3 regions of the Erwinia wuhanensis genome follow, and region 3 is predicted to be linked to each of the others. Evidence: predicted binding sites of a transcription regulator. Region 3 holds the regulator's gene; each other region holds the start of a gene.

Region 1 (4,756 bases), on a different contig from region 3:
CCGAAAGCCGCAAGGACGGCCAGGCACTGGTATTTTGAGGCTTATGCTCTGCCTTTGAGCAGCCACAGTTTCGGATTGCCCGTACTGCAACGGGCATGGCTGGCAGATGGGCAAGCGGCGGATCGGCGTACAGGCGGGCTATATCAGTGCCAGAAATGATCCAGTCATCCTGGTGCCGGAACTGACCGCCCTTTTTCGAAAAGCTGGTAGCTAAATGCGAAACAGCAAAGGCCATGTAGATCACCTTTTCAGAAAGTGGCCCGTTCATAATTCTGCTTTTCTCTTAAAATCTTTCGGGCGGCTATAATATGCCTCCCGAAGGTTTTCCAACCCACAAAATACTATATTGCATAATAGATTCGGGTTAAAATTGCTCATAATGGATTTGCAAATAAAGGAAAGGTGCGATGGATAATGTGGATTTAAGCAAACTTAGCGAAAAGGAAAGGATTTACGTTGAACGTATGTCAGAAGGTGAGGGCTGGACAATACATGAAACCTTAAGGCGCCTGCTCAGAGTTTTTAAAGTTGTATTACTCATGGTCTTTATTATTACAGCTATTGGTGTTGTTGAGTTTATCAGGTCTGATAATGGTAGCTTTTACTCTTACCTTTTTGTTTACTTTATTGTCCTTGTGGTTTTTTATTTTATGGCCCCCGTAAAATTGGGAGCCAAGATAATTTATTATAAGTTAATATAATTCTTAGCGTTGGTCGTAAATGCTTTTAAGAGTAATGCTATCTCCCAGCGCCTCCAAAGCTAATGAAGGCGCTCCAACAACTTTTACATTTCTGATAAAATCTGATGGCAGATAACGGTAAAGTCGCCAGGAATCTGGTTTAAGAATCATTCTTGCTAAACCATATCCTGAAAGAGATATGTCAGCCACACTATATGTGGCACGGCCTGTAGTCGCGCTGAAACCGAGGAATTTGGCAGTTTTCACATAACCACTACGCAAGAATCCTTGTGTATCATTCTGATTAATTTTTATATTTTGAAAACTTTCGTATACATTATTTGCTCCATGCAAAACTATAGTTGCTCCTGCAATAACACCTATTACATTACCGGTGAGTATAGAAGTCACCACTATACCTGCTCCGGCCACTATTTGTCCGGTCCCTATAATCACACCCACACCGTTAATAAAATACCCCCATGTTCCGAGACTATTGGTCAGCTCTGCTGACACCACAACCCTGGCATTTTTAATATTAAGAGAAAGGCTCTGCTCACTAATAAACGCTTTTTCCTGATGTAGATTATCCAGGAAGAACTTGCATTCTCGTTCACTACTGGCTCTGTTAATCGATTTCAGCTGTTCTTCTATAAAACTGCCCATTTCACGATTAAAATTTTCGCGTAATATCAGGCTTTTGATATGCCGTATTCCAGCCTGTCTGGCCATGTCTCTGAGCGCATCCGCCTTACCCATTGCCTGTATGCGGTAAACTTTTTTAAAGCGATTCTTATCCAGATAGTTATCCATAACGATTCCTTGTTATCAGTGCCAAAAATGTATACCACAGCGGTAATGTCAGGCACAAAGCTACGGCGCTTAACCAGAAGCTGAAAATTTGCTTCTGCATAAAACGGGTCTATTCCCGCTGGCAGGTAGGATTTCTGTGCCTATGCCGTTTACAAATTAGCGATTACAGGAAAGATCAACAAACCGGTATAGGAGGGATAACGCTGCATGGGAGCGTTATATTTGGCATATGAAAGGCTATACAGGATGTGGCACAGGATTATTTTTTCGGGGCCCAGAAACGCCCGGCAGCTCGAGCAGAGAAAAGAGAGATACACAGGCTATGGATTTATTCGGATGCCGTAATCCAGGCCCAACATTGCTGGCGCGAACCCCAAAAAAATTTGTGAAAAAGGCAGCCCGTCCTCTTCGTGAAGTCAGGCAAAATCAGGCTGGCCTTCCCGCATGTAAGAAGACATAAGCGACAAGGCTACACAACCTGTGGAAAAGCGACCGCACAGGCAGAAATCTGAGTGCTTTCCAACCGAAAATTAAATTTTCTTCACGTATAAGCAACCGATTTCCGTATCCTCGTCAGTCGAGTTGAACTATTCTTCAGAGGCGACACAGGTCGCCTTTTGCTTGTAGCATTTCTATTACAGGAGTTACTTCCGATGACGACAGGAACCATTCGCGGCTGGACGCGTCTGCTGGCGCCTTTTATGGCGCTGATGCTGGTGTTTCAGCTAACGGGTTGTGGCGATAAAGAAGCGGATCAGCGCAAAGCCTTTATCGATTTTCTGCAAAATACGGCGATGCGCAGCGGCGAACATCTGCCCGCCCTTAGTGAAGATCAGAAACAGCGTGTCGGTAATTACGCCAGCGACTACGCTATTGTTTATGGCTTCTCCCAGCAGGTTAACCGCGCGGTGGATAACGGTCTGAAGCCGGTAGTGGATGAATTGTCTGCTATCCGTGCGCCGCAGGACTACCTGACCCGTCGCGATTCTCTGCGTCAGGCCAGCGGTTCGCTGGAGGTGCTGGCACAACAGATCCAGACGGCGAAAACGCAGGCCGACAGCAGCAAAGCCGGGCTGAAACAGCCAGCGGAGCTGAAAACGGTGTATGACAACCTTTATAACAAGGTCGTCACGCAGCCAGCCGATACGCTGCTGCCGCTGCTGCCTGCATTACAGAAGCTAAGCCAGGACGCGGTGCAGACGGGCGATTTCCTGCAGCAGCAGGGTTCGCAGGTGACCTTTAACGGTCAGACCATACAGTTCCCGACCCAGCAACAGGCGACCCAGTACAACACGCTGATGAGCAATATTTCTGCCAATGCGCATGCGCTTGGTCAGGCGCAAATCGCGCTGCAGGGCCAGTAACATTTTGCTGCGGGCCGCTCGCTTTAAACGGCCCGCCTCTTCTTCCGCTCAACAGCCCTTATCAGTCACAGACAAGTTTCGCTCAACAGCCCTTTTCAGCCACAGACCATTTCGGCTCATCAGCCCTTCACAGCCACAGACCATTTCCGCTCAACAGCCCTTATCAGTCACAGACAATTTCCGCTCAACAGCCCTTCTCAGCCACAGACCATTTCGGCTCATCAAACCTTCTCAGCCACAGACAATATTAGCGGTTGCCCAGCCGCTGTAAATAAATTGTGAACCACATCACGTATCAGGCATAAAGTCCCGAAAACAAAGTGTGATATCAATCACATAACACTCCCAGGCAAGCCCATTTAATAAACAGCATCAGCCTGTTTTTTGTCCTTTATGTGATCGGCTTCACGTAAAAACCCCCTGTTCACCGCGCTATGTGGTGATAGAGATCACACTTTACCCGGTGGCTACGCAGCGCTGCGGACGCGTGCTAGAGTCCGCCTGCACAGGGCAACGTTTTAAACAAAAATCAGCGCGCTCTCTTGTCGGCGCGTACCAATAAGGGGTGTGCTTGTATGTCCTCATCAGATATCAAGATTAAAGTGCAGAACTTTGGTCGCTTTCTGAGCAACATGGTAATGCCAAACATCGGCGCCTTTATCGCCTGGGGTATTATCACGGCGCTGTTTATTCCAACCGGCTGGCTGCCAAACGAAACCATGGCCAAGCTGGTTGGCCCAATGATCACTTATCTGCTGCCGCTGCTGATTGGCTACACGGGCGGACGCCTGGTCGGCGGCGATCGCGGCGGCGTAGTAGGTGCCATCACCACCATGGGCGTGATCGTCGGCGCGGATATGCCGATGTTCCTCGGCTCCATGATTGCCGGGCCGCTGGGCGGCTGGGCGATCAAGAAGTTCGACCGCATCGTTGACGGCAAAATCAAAAGCGGCTTCGAGATGCTGGTCAACAACTTCTCTGCCGGTATTATCGGGATGCTGCTGGCGATCCTGGCCTTCCTGGCTATCGGCCCGCTGGTGCAAGGCCTGTCGCATATTCTCGCCGCTGGCGTGAATCTGATGGTGCAGAATAACCTGCTGCCGCTGACTTCCATCTTTGTTGAACCAGCGAAAATCCTGTTCCTGAACAATGCTATCAACCACGGCATCTTCTCGCCGCTGGGCATTCAGCAGGCCAGCGAAGCCGGCAAATCTATCTTCTTCCTGATTGAAGCTAACCCAGGCCCCGGCATGGGCGTGCTGATGGCCTATATGTTCTTCGGTCGCGGCAATGCTAAACAGTCCGCTGGCGGCGCGGCTATCATCCACTTCCTGGGCGGTATCCACGAAATCTACTTCCCTTATGTGCTGATGAACCCGCGCCTGATTATCGCCGTAATCCTGGGCGGTATGACCGGCGTCTTTACGCTGACGCTGCTGAACGGCGGCCTGGTTTCTCCGGCCTCTCCGGGTTCTATCCTGGCGGTGCTGGCGATGACGCCAAAAGGCGCGTACTTTGCGAACATTGCTGCGATCGTAGCGGCTTTTGCCGTCTCTTTCGTGGTTTCCGCTATCCTGCTGAAAACCAGCAAGGTGAAGGAAGAGGACGATATCGAAGCGGCAGCGCGTCGCGTCACTGAAATGAAGGCGCAGTCCAAAGGCCAGACCGTGTCCACCGCCATGGCCACCGATGCCATGAACGGCGACCTGAGCCACGTGCGTAAAATCATTGTTGCCTGCGATGCCGGTATGGGCTCCAGCGCCATGGGCGCAGGCGTGCTGCGTAAAAAGGTTAACGATGCCGGACTGAGCAATATTTCCGTGACCAATACCGCTATCAACAACCTGCCGGGCGATGTGGATCTGGTGATTACCCACCGCGATCTGACCGAGCGCGCGA
Region 2 (4,756 bases), on a different contig from region 3:
AGGCCTCCTGGCTGAATCCGGTTCCTCATGTATGGTCGGTCCATATTCGCGACCGCGACTGCCCGCTCTGCTTCACCAACGGTAAAGGCGCCAGCAAAAAAGCGGCGCTGGCTTCGGCATTGGGTGAATATTTTGAGCGTCTGTCGACCAACTATTTCTTTGCTGATTTTTGGTTAGGTAACGCGATCGCCAACGGCGATTTCGTGCATTATCCTGACGAAAAATGGTTTCCGCTGTCGGATGACGACAGCCTGCCGGAAGGCATTCTTGATGCGCGACTGAAGGCGTTTTACGATCCTGAGCAGGCACTTAGCGCCAGCGATTTGATCGATCTGCAGTCCGGCAATGCCGCACGCGGCATCTGCGGCCTGCCGTTCACGCGTCAGTCCGATGGGCAAACGGTTTATATTCCGATGAACATCATCGGTAACCTCTACGTCTCTAACGGCATGTCGGCAGGCAACACGGCCAACGAAGCGCGCGTTCAGGGCCTTTCTGAAGTCTTCGAGCGCTATATCAAAAACCGCATTATCGCCGAATCTATCAGTCTGCCGGCCATCCCGCAGGAGGTGCTTAACCGCTATCCGGGCGTAGTGGAGTCCATTGCTAAACTGGAAGCTGAAGGCTTCCCAATCTTTGCTTACGACGCTTCACTGGGCGGCAACTATCCGGTTATTTGCGTGGTGCTCTTCAACCCGCAAAACGGTACCTGTTTTGCTTCATTCGGCGCGCATCCTGATTTTGGCGTGGCGCTGGAGCGTACCGTGACAGAACTGCTGCAGGGACGCGGGCTGAAAGATTTGGATGTCTTTACGCCGCCAACCTTTGATGATGAAGAAGTCGCCGAGCACGCTAATCTGGAAACGCACTTTATCGATTCCAGCGGTCTGATCTCCTGGGATATGTTCAAGGACGAGGCGGATTATCCTTTTGTCGACTGGAGCTTTGCAGGCACCACGCAGGAAGAATTCGCCACGCTGATGGCCATCTTTAAAGCGGAAGATAAAGAAGTCTATATTGCTGACTATCAGCATCTGGACGTGTATGCCTGCCGTATCATCGTGCCAGGCATGTCAGATATCTATCCTGCGGAAGATTTGCTGCTGGCTAATAACAGCATGGGCGCTTACCTGCGCGATACGCTGTTATCACTGCCCGACAGCCAGTGGGAAAAAGAGGATTACCTGGCGCTGATTGAACGCCTGGACGAAGACGGCCATGACGACTTTACCCGCGTACGCGAGCTGCTGGGCCTGGCAACAGGCAAAGACAACGGCTGGTACACGCTGCGTATCGGCGAGCTGAAAGCGATGCTGGCCCTGGCAGGCGGCGATATCGATCAGGCGCTGATCTGGACGGAATGGACTATGGAGTTTAATGCCTCCCTGTTTTCACCCGCCCGCGCCAACTACTATCGCTGTCTGCAAACGCTGCTGCTGTTGAGCCTTGAGGATGAACGCGATCCTGTGCAGTATCATACTGCTTTCGTACGTATGTATGGACAGGAAGCCGTAGACGCGGCATCTGCCGCCATTAGCGGTGAAGCGCCTTTCTACGGGTTGCAGAGCGTGGATGAAGAGCTGCTGGCCTTCCCGGCTCATCAGTCGCTGCTGGCTGCCTATGAAAAGCTGCAGCAGGCGAAACGCCGTTACTGGAAATAATATTTTTGGCCCGCTCGACAAAAGCGGGCCTTTTATCAGGGCCAGTTTTAACGCTAATTAATCCATTAACTTTTCTTAAGGTTAATAAAAAGTAGTTTATTTATTTCCAGGTATTAAAAAATTTATTTATTCGGGATCTATTTTATTGCAGTTGTTAACCAGAAAAGCAGATGCTATTTAAAAAATAATAGATAAATTAAAATAAATTTTAACTAATAAAATCAATAAATTAACCCACCTTACACGCCTTTTTTTTAACTCGTTCCGACAATGTCCGGCGTCAATATGATCCACATCAATTTCTCACCTATACTGCTTTGTTAGTATTTCGTTGTTGATAAACTTCAGGAGACGTTAGTGTGAAAGCTGGCAATCCGTTCGATTTACTTTTACCGTCTGAAATGGCTAAAGTCGCTGAGGAAGCCGGTGTCTATAAAGCTCAAAAGCACCCCTTCACCACGTTTTTTTTGGCGATTACCGCAGGCGTTTTTATTTCCATAGCGTTTGTTTTTTATATCACGGCCACAACAGGGACTGAAACTATCCCTTATGGCGTAGCGAAGCTTATTGGCGGCATCTGCTTTTCGCTGGGGCTGATGCTGGTCGTGGTCTGCGGTGCCGACCTTTTCACCTCGACCGTGTTAACCATGGTGGCTAAAGCCAGCGGACGGATTACCTGGGGTCAGCTGGCGCGCAACTGGCTCAATGTCTATATAGGGAATTTCTTCGGCGCGATGTTTTTTGTCGGGCTGATCTGGTTTGCCGGCCAGTATATGGTGGCAAATGGTGCATGGGGGTTAAATGTTCTGCAAACGGCTGACCATAAGATGCACCATACTTTTATTGAAGCTGTCTGCCTCGGCACCCTCGCTAACCTGATGGTTTGCATGGCGGTCTGGATGAGCTATTCCGGCCGCAGCCTGACGGACAAAATGCTGTCGATGGTGCTGCCCGTAGCGATGTTTGTCGCCAGTGGTTTTGAGCACAGTATCGCCAACATGTTCCTTATCCCCATGGCGATCGTTATTAAAGATTTCGCCGCACCGGAGTTCTGGCAGGCCACGGGAACCACGGCAGCACACTTTTCCAGTCTGACAGTAGGCAACTTCATTGTTGACAATCTTATCCCCGTGACGCTTGGCAACATTATTGGCGGTGGATTGCTGGTCGGCCTGACCTACTGGGTTATCTATTTGCGGGACGGCGATCATCACTGATTGCCGACAACAGGATTAAGCCCTGCTGTGCTGCAGCAGGAACGAAAGAACTTCATTGAAAAGGTGATCACATGAGCGAGCAAAATGTAAACCAGGCTGCTGCCTGGGCAGGCTTTGCAGAGGGCGAATGGCAGAACAGCATCAACGTCCGTGACTTCATTCAGAAAAACTATACGCCTTATGAAGGTGATGAATCCTTCCTGAGCGGCGCAACTGAAGCGACCACTAAGCTGTGGGATAAGGTAATGGAGGGCATCAAGCTCGAAAACCGCACCCACGCGCCGGTCGATTTCGATACCGATTTAGCCTCTACTATTACCTCCCATGACGCTGGCTATATTGACCGCAAACTGGAAACCATTGTCGGCTTACAGACTGAAGCGCCGCTGAAACGCGCGCTGATCCCTTTTGGCGGCATTAAGATGGTGGAAGGCTCCTGTAAAGTTTACGGACGCGAGCTGGACGCCGGCCTGAAAAAAGTCTTTACCGAGTACCGCAAAACGCATAACCAGGGCGTATTCGATGTTTATACGCCGGATATTCTGCGCTGCCGTAAGTCCGGCGTGCTTACCGGTTTGCCAGATGCCTACGGCCGCGGCCGCATCATTGGCGACTACCGTCGCGTTGCGCTTTACGGCATTGATGCGCTGATGAAAGATAAATTCGCCCAGTTTGCCTCGCTGCAAAGCGATCTTGAAAATGGCGTCAATCTTGAAGCGACAATCCGTCTGCGTGAAGAGATCGCCGACCAGCATCGCGCGCTGCAGCAGATTAAAGAAATGGCTGCCAAATACGGCTGTGATATTTCCGGCCCGGCCACAACGGCGCAGGAAGCCGTGCAGTGGACCTACTTTGGCTACCTGGCCGCCGTTAAATCGCAAAATGGCGCGGCAATGTCTTTTGGTCGCGTATCCACCTTCCTGGATATCTACATTGAACGCGATCTGCAGGCGGGCAAAATCACCGAGCAGGATGCACAGGAACTGATTGACCACCTGGTGATGAAGCTGCGTATGGTGCGCTTCCTGCGTACGCCTGAATACGATGAGCTGTTCTCCGGCGACCCAATCTGGGCAACGGAATCGCTGGCCGGTATGGGCGTTGACGGCCGTACGCTGGTAACCAAAAACAGCTTCCGCTTCCTGAATACCCTGTACACTATGGGTCCTTCGCCAGAGCCAAACATGACCATCCTGTGGTCTGAAAAACTGCCGCTGAACTTCAAGAAATTTGCGGCCAAGGTTTCAATCGATACTTCATCCGTTCAGTACGAAAACGACGATCTGATGCGTCCTGACTTCAACAACGACGATTATGCTATCGCCTGTTGCGTCAGCCCGATGATCGTCGGCAAGCAGATGCAGTTCTTCGGTGCCCGCGCCAACCTCGCTAAAACCATGCTTTACGCTATCAACGGCGGCGTGGATGAAAAACTTAAAATGCAGGTAGGCCCAAAAGATCCGCCGATGATGGACGACGTGCTGGAATATGAAAAAGTGCTGGATCGCATGGATCACTTTATGGACTGGCTGGCGAAACAGTACGTTACCGCGCTGAACATCATTCACTATATGCATGACAAATATAGCTACGAAGCTTCTTTGATGGCGCTGCACGATCGCGATGTCTATCGCACCATGGCCTGCGGTATTGCCGGTCTGTCCGTCGCTGCCGATTCACTTTCCGCGATCAAATATGCCAAAGTTTCCCCTATTCGCGACGAAGATGGACTGGCCGTTGATTTCAAAATTGAAGGTGAATATCCGCAGTTCGGCAACAATGACTCACGCGTAGATGATATTGCCTGTGACCTTGTTGAACGCTTTATGAAGAAAATTCAGCAGCTGCAAACTTATCGTGATGCTGTCCCGACTCAGT
Region 3 (4,756 bases):
CGGCGTGGTGACGCCGCAGAACAATGTCTCGCAGCATGTAGATCTGCTGGTGGGCGTGGTGCCTATCGTCAACCTGGAGTGGATCCAAAAAATGATCCGCGATACCAGCGAACGCGGTCATTCACGCGAGGCGGTGATGGATTCCGTGGTGCGCTCAATGGACGATTATATTAACTTCATTACGCCACAATTTTCCCGCACCCATATTAACTTCCAGCGTGTCCCTACCGTGGATACGTCCAACCCTTTTGCCGCGCGCGGCATTCCTTCGCTTGACGAGAGCTTTGTGGTTATCCATTTCCAGGCGCTGGAACAGATTGACTTCCCCTATCTGCTGGCGATGCTGCAAGGCTCTTTTATCTCCCATATCAACACGCTGGTGGTGCCGGGCGGCAAAATGGGCCTGGCAATGGAGCTGATTATGGGGCCGCTGGTCAAGCGCCTGATGGAAGGCAAAGCTATCAAGTAACGCCCATCTCATGGCTATGGGTAAGGGTCACGCCCTTACCCAGCATCAGCGCGACCGGGCAATATTTCCCGACCGCAAGGCTGACCGCGCGCGCCAGCGCCTTATCCGTCAGCCCGCTGCCGCTGACAATAAAATGCAGGTTGATGCGGGTAAACAGACGCGGCGGTTTCTCGCGCCGGGTTGACGTCAGCTTCACCTCGCAGTTCTCTACCGTGAAACGCCCTTTTTGCAGAATGGCAACCACTTCCGCCGCGCTACAGCCGCCTGCCGCCATCAGCAGCATTTCCATCGGGCTGGGCGCTTTATCGCCCGCGTTGCCGTCCATCACGATCTGATGGCCCGATGAGGATCCTCCCAAAAAGGTCAGCCCTTCCACCCATTTGACGCTCGCTTGCATAACAAACTCCTCTAATTCATTTAGTTAAGCCGCGGTCGGCTTAAGGCAACTAAAACAGCAGCGCGGCAGATTTCCCGCTATGCTGAAGCGAGACAACAGAAGACACCCATGCAAAGCTGTGCTACAAACAAGGCTGTATTTCGTCAGTACTCTACAGACCAGACGAAACGGGACGACATAACGAGCCCGGCACTCAACAGAGAGCCGAATAACTTTCCTGCATGGGAAGCGCTTGACTATTTCAACGCCTGTCAGGGAACTCTGCCCCTGTATTTAGGCACGATAACAACAGAGGATAACAGCGAATGGTTCTCGGCAAACCGCAAACAGACCCGACACTTGAATGGTTCCTGTCACATTGCCATATTCATAAGTATCCATCCAAAAGCACGCTGATCCACCAGGGTGAGAAAGCAGAAACCCTTTACTACATCGTCAAAGGCGCGGTAGCGGTGCTCATCAAGGATGAAGAAGGTAAAGAGATGATCCTGTCTTACCTTAACCAGGGCGATTTTATCGGCGAGCTTGGCCTGTTTGAAGAAGGCCAGGAGCGCAGCGCATGGGTGCGGGCAAAAACGGCCTGTGAAGTGGCGGAAATCTCCTATAAGAAGTTTCGCCAGCTGATCCAGGTCAACCCGGATATCCTGATGCGTCTCTCTTCACAGATGGCGCGCCGCCTGCAGGTTACCTCCGAGAAAGTGGGCAATTTAGCTTTCCTCGATGTGACAGGTCGCATCGCGCAAACGCTATTGAATCTGGCCAAACAGCCGGACGCTATGACCCACCCGGATGGGATGCAGATCAAAATTACCCGCCAGGAGATTGGCCAGATCGTCGGCTGCTCGCGCGAAACCGTCGGCCGTATTCTGAAGATGCTGGAAGATCAGAATCTGATCTCCGCACACGGTAAAACCATCGTGGTCTACGGTACACGCTAAACCGCTCTGATTGCATGGCGCAATGCCTTCGTTGCGCCTTTTCAGCGGGTACAAAGCAATGTGGCGCCGACTCATCTACCATCCCGAAGTTAACTACGCCCTGCGGCAGACGCTGGTGCTTTGCCTGCCCGTCGCCGTCGGCTGGCTGCTGGGCAATTTGCAAAACGGCCTGCTGTTCTCGCTGGTGCCGGCCTGCTGCAATATCGCCGGTCTGGATACGCCCCATAAACGCTTCTTTAAACGTCTGCTGATCGGCGGCGGCCTTTTCGCCTTCAGCAGCTTTCTGGTGCAGTATCTTGGCGACTATGCCGTTCCCCTGCCCATTATCCTGTTTTCCATGGCCATGCTGCTGGGCGTGACCGGCGAAATCAGCCCGCTGCATGGCAGACTGCTGCCCGGCGCGCTGATTGCCGGCATCTTTACCCTGAGCCTGGCCGGTCGGATGCCCATCTGGCAGCCGCCGTCGCTTTATATCCTGGGCACGGTCTGGTACGGCCTCTTTAACTGGTTCTGGTTCTGGCTGTGGAAAGAGCAGCCGATGCGGGAAACGCTCAGCCTGCTTTATCGCGAGCTGGCCGGCTACTGCGAGGCCAAATACAGCCTGCTGACGCAGCTTGCCGACCCGGAAAAAACGCTGCCGCCGCTGCTGGCTCGCCAGCAAAAAGCGGTCGACCTTATCAATACCTGCTATCAGCAAATGCACATGCTGGCCGCCAGCAACGATAATCACCATAAGCGGTTGACCCGCGCTTTTCAGGTTGCGCTGGATTTGCAGGAGCATATCGCCGTCAGCCTGCATCAGCCGGAAGAGGTGCAAAAACTGGTGGAGCAGAGCCATGCCGAGGCGGTGATCCGCTGGAACGCGCAGACCATTGCGGCCAGGCTGCGCGAGCTGGCGGACGATATTCTCTATCACCGTCTGCCGACACGTTTCAGCATGGATAAACAGCTGCAGGCGCTGGAAAAAATTGCCCGCCAGCATCCCGCCAACCCGGTCGGCAACTTTTGCGCCTGGCATTTCAGCCGTATCGCCCGCGTGCTGCGTACCCAGCGTCCGCTTTACCAGCGCGATCTGATGGCGGATCGTCAGAAACGACTGCCGCTGCTATCTGCCATCAGAAGCTATCTGTCGCTGAAATCCGCCGCGCTGCGCACCGCCGCCAGGTTTGCGGTTATGCTCGCTTTCGCCAGCACCCTGGCGCTCTCCTTTAATCTGCCCAAGCCTTACTGGCTGCTGATGACGGTGATGTTTGTCAGCCAGAACGGCTACAGCGCGACCAGGGTACGCATTCAGCACCGTGCGCTGGGCACGCTGGGCGGGCTGGTGGTGGCCGCGCTGACGCTACGCTTTCAGGTGCCGGAATCGGCTGTGCTGCTGGTGATGCTGACGCTGACGCTGGCGGGCTATCTGGTGATCCGCAAATATTACGGCCTGGCGACGATCGGCTTTACCGTGACGGCGGTATATTCGCTTCAGCTGCTGTCGCTGAACGGCGCCGACTTTCTGCTGCCGCGCCTGCTGGATACGCTGATGGGCTGCCTGATCGCCTTTGCCGGGATGATCTGGCTGTGGCCGCAGTGGCAAAGCGGCCTGCTGCGGCAGAATGCGCACGACGCGCTGGAAACCTATCAGGAAGCGCTCCAGAAACTGCTGGGGGACGAAGAGAGTCCGCAGAAGCTTGCCTGGCAGCGTATGCGCGTTAACCAGGCGCACAACGCGCTGTTTAACTCGCTGAACCAGGCGATGCAGGAGCCGGGTTTCGACGCCCGCTACCTGGCCGATATGAAGCTTTGGGTTACGCACAGTCAGTTTATCGTTGAGCATATCAACGCCATGACCATTTTAGCGCGTGAACATACCATGCTGACGCCGCAGCTGGCCGAGCGCTATCTACAGGCGTGCGAAATTGCGCTACAGCGCTGCCAGCAGCGGCTGGAGTATGACGGGCCGAGTTCCACAAATAACGTGCTGGAGACGGATACGCCCTTTCAGCAGGGCGCGACCACGGTGATGGAAAGGCACATAAAGCGGATCCTGGAACATCTTGGCGTGATGCACACTATTTCTTCGTTGGCCTGGAGCAGCCGACCTCATCATGGCCGCTGGCTGTCGCGCCATTTACGGAAATCAGCCTGATGATGCTGAGCAGAAGTTTTTCGGCGCGTGTAAGCGGCCTGGTGCAGACGACGCGCCTGTTTAGCCGGAAGCGCGAGGCTTCCGGCCTGACGAGTTAAGCCAGCAGTTTTTTCACGGCGGTGGCGAAGCGGTTCATGCCCTCTTCGATATCGGTCGGTTCAATGACCAGCGACGGCGCAAAACGGATCACGTCCGTCCCGGCATTGAGGATCATTACGCCTTCGGCGGCGGCGGCGTTCAGAATATCGCGCGCTTTACCGGCATGCTGCGGCTTCAGCGCCGCGCCAATCAGCAGGCCTTTGCCGCGAATGTCGCTGAACAGATCCAGCTGCGCGTCCAGCGCTTTCAGCGCGGCGACAAACTGCTCGCGGCGCGCCTCTACACCGTTCAGCACTTCTTGCGTATTGATGATATCCAGCGCCGCTTCCGCTACCGCGCAGGCCAGCGGGTTGCCGCCATAGGTGGTGCCGTGCACGCCGGGCGCCATCACCGAGGCGATCTCGTTGGTGGTCAGCATGGCGCTGACCGGAAAGCCGCCGCCCAGCGCTTTGGCGGTGGTCAGAATATCGGGCTGGACGCCGTAGTGTTCATACGCAAACAGCTTGCCGCTGCGGCCCATGCCGCTCTGTACCTCATCCAGCACCAGCAGCGCCTGATGCTGGTCGCACAGCTCGCGCAGCCCCTGCATAAACGCCTGAGTAGCCGGCATCACGCCGCCTTCGCCCTGGATAGGTTCCACCACGATGGCGCAGGTATGGTCGTCGATAACCGCTTTTACCGCGTTAAGATCGTTAAACGGCACGTGGACGATGTCC

Evidence for each region. The regulator CRP, encoded in region 3, controls carbon source genes, mostly activating them, when cyclic AMP is high. The targets are predictions, from matches to a motif close to ATGTGANNNNNNTCACAT.
Region 1: QZH36_RS15285 (PTS mannitol transporter subunit IICBA) is a predicted target of CRP. The motif match lies at 3,178-3,195, and genes of this name have one in related genera.
Region 2: focA (formate transporter FocA) is a predicted target of CRP. The motif match lies at 1,945-1,962, and genes of this name have one in related genera.

The regions. Positions count from the first base shown of each region.
Region 1 covers NZ_JAUJUH010000006.1:115,928-120,683, reverse strand. Annotated here, with positions in the region: gene QZH36_RS15305 (gamma-glutamyltransferase family protein) at 1-38, shown strand, start outside; gene QZH36_RS15300 (hypothetical protein) at 408-701, shown strand; gene QZH36_RS15295 (DUF4225 domain-containing protein) at 705-1,493, opposite strand; gene QZH36_RS15290 (DUF3053 domain-containing protein) at 2,147-2,857, shown strand; gene QZH36_RS15285 (PTS mannitol transporter subunit IICBA) at 3,433-4,756, shown strand, end outside.
Region 2 covers NZ_JAUJUH010000002.1:188,168-192,923, forward strand. Annotated here, with positions in the region: gene ycaO (30S ribosomal protein S12 methylthiotransferase accessory factor YcaO) at 1-1,661, shown strand, start outside; gene focA (formate transporter FocA) at 2,021-2,878, shown strand; gene pflB (formate C-acetyltransferase) at 2,950-4,756, shown strand, end outside.
Region 3 covers NZ_JAUJUH010000009.1:50,261-55,016, forward strand. Annotated here, with positions in the region: gene QZH36_RS19150 (phosphoribulokinase) at 1-469, shown strand, start outside; gene QZH36_RS19155 (OsmC family protein) at 462-866, opposite strand; gene crp (cAMP-activated global transcriptional regulator CRP) at 1,172-1,804, shown strand; gene QZH36_RS19165 (YccS/YhfK family putative transporter) at 1,863-3,941, shown strand; gene argD (bifunctional acetylornithine/succinyldiaminopimelate transaminase) at 4,036-4,756, opposite strand, start outside.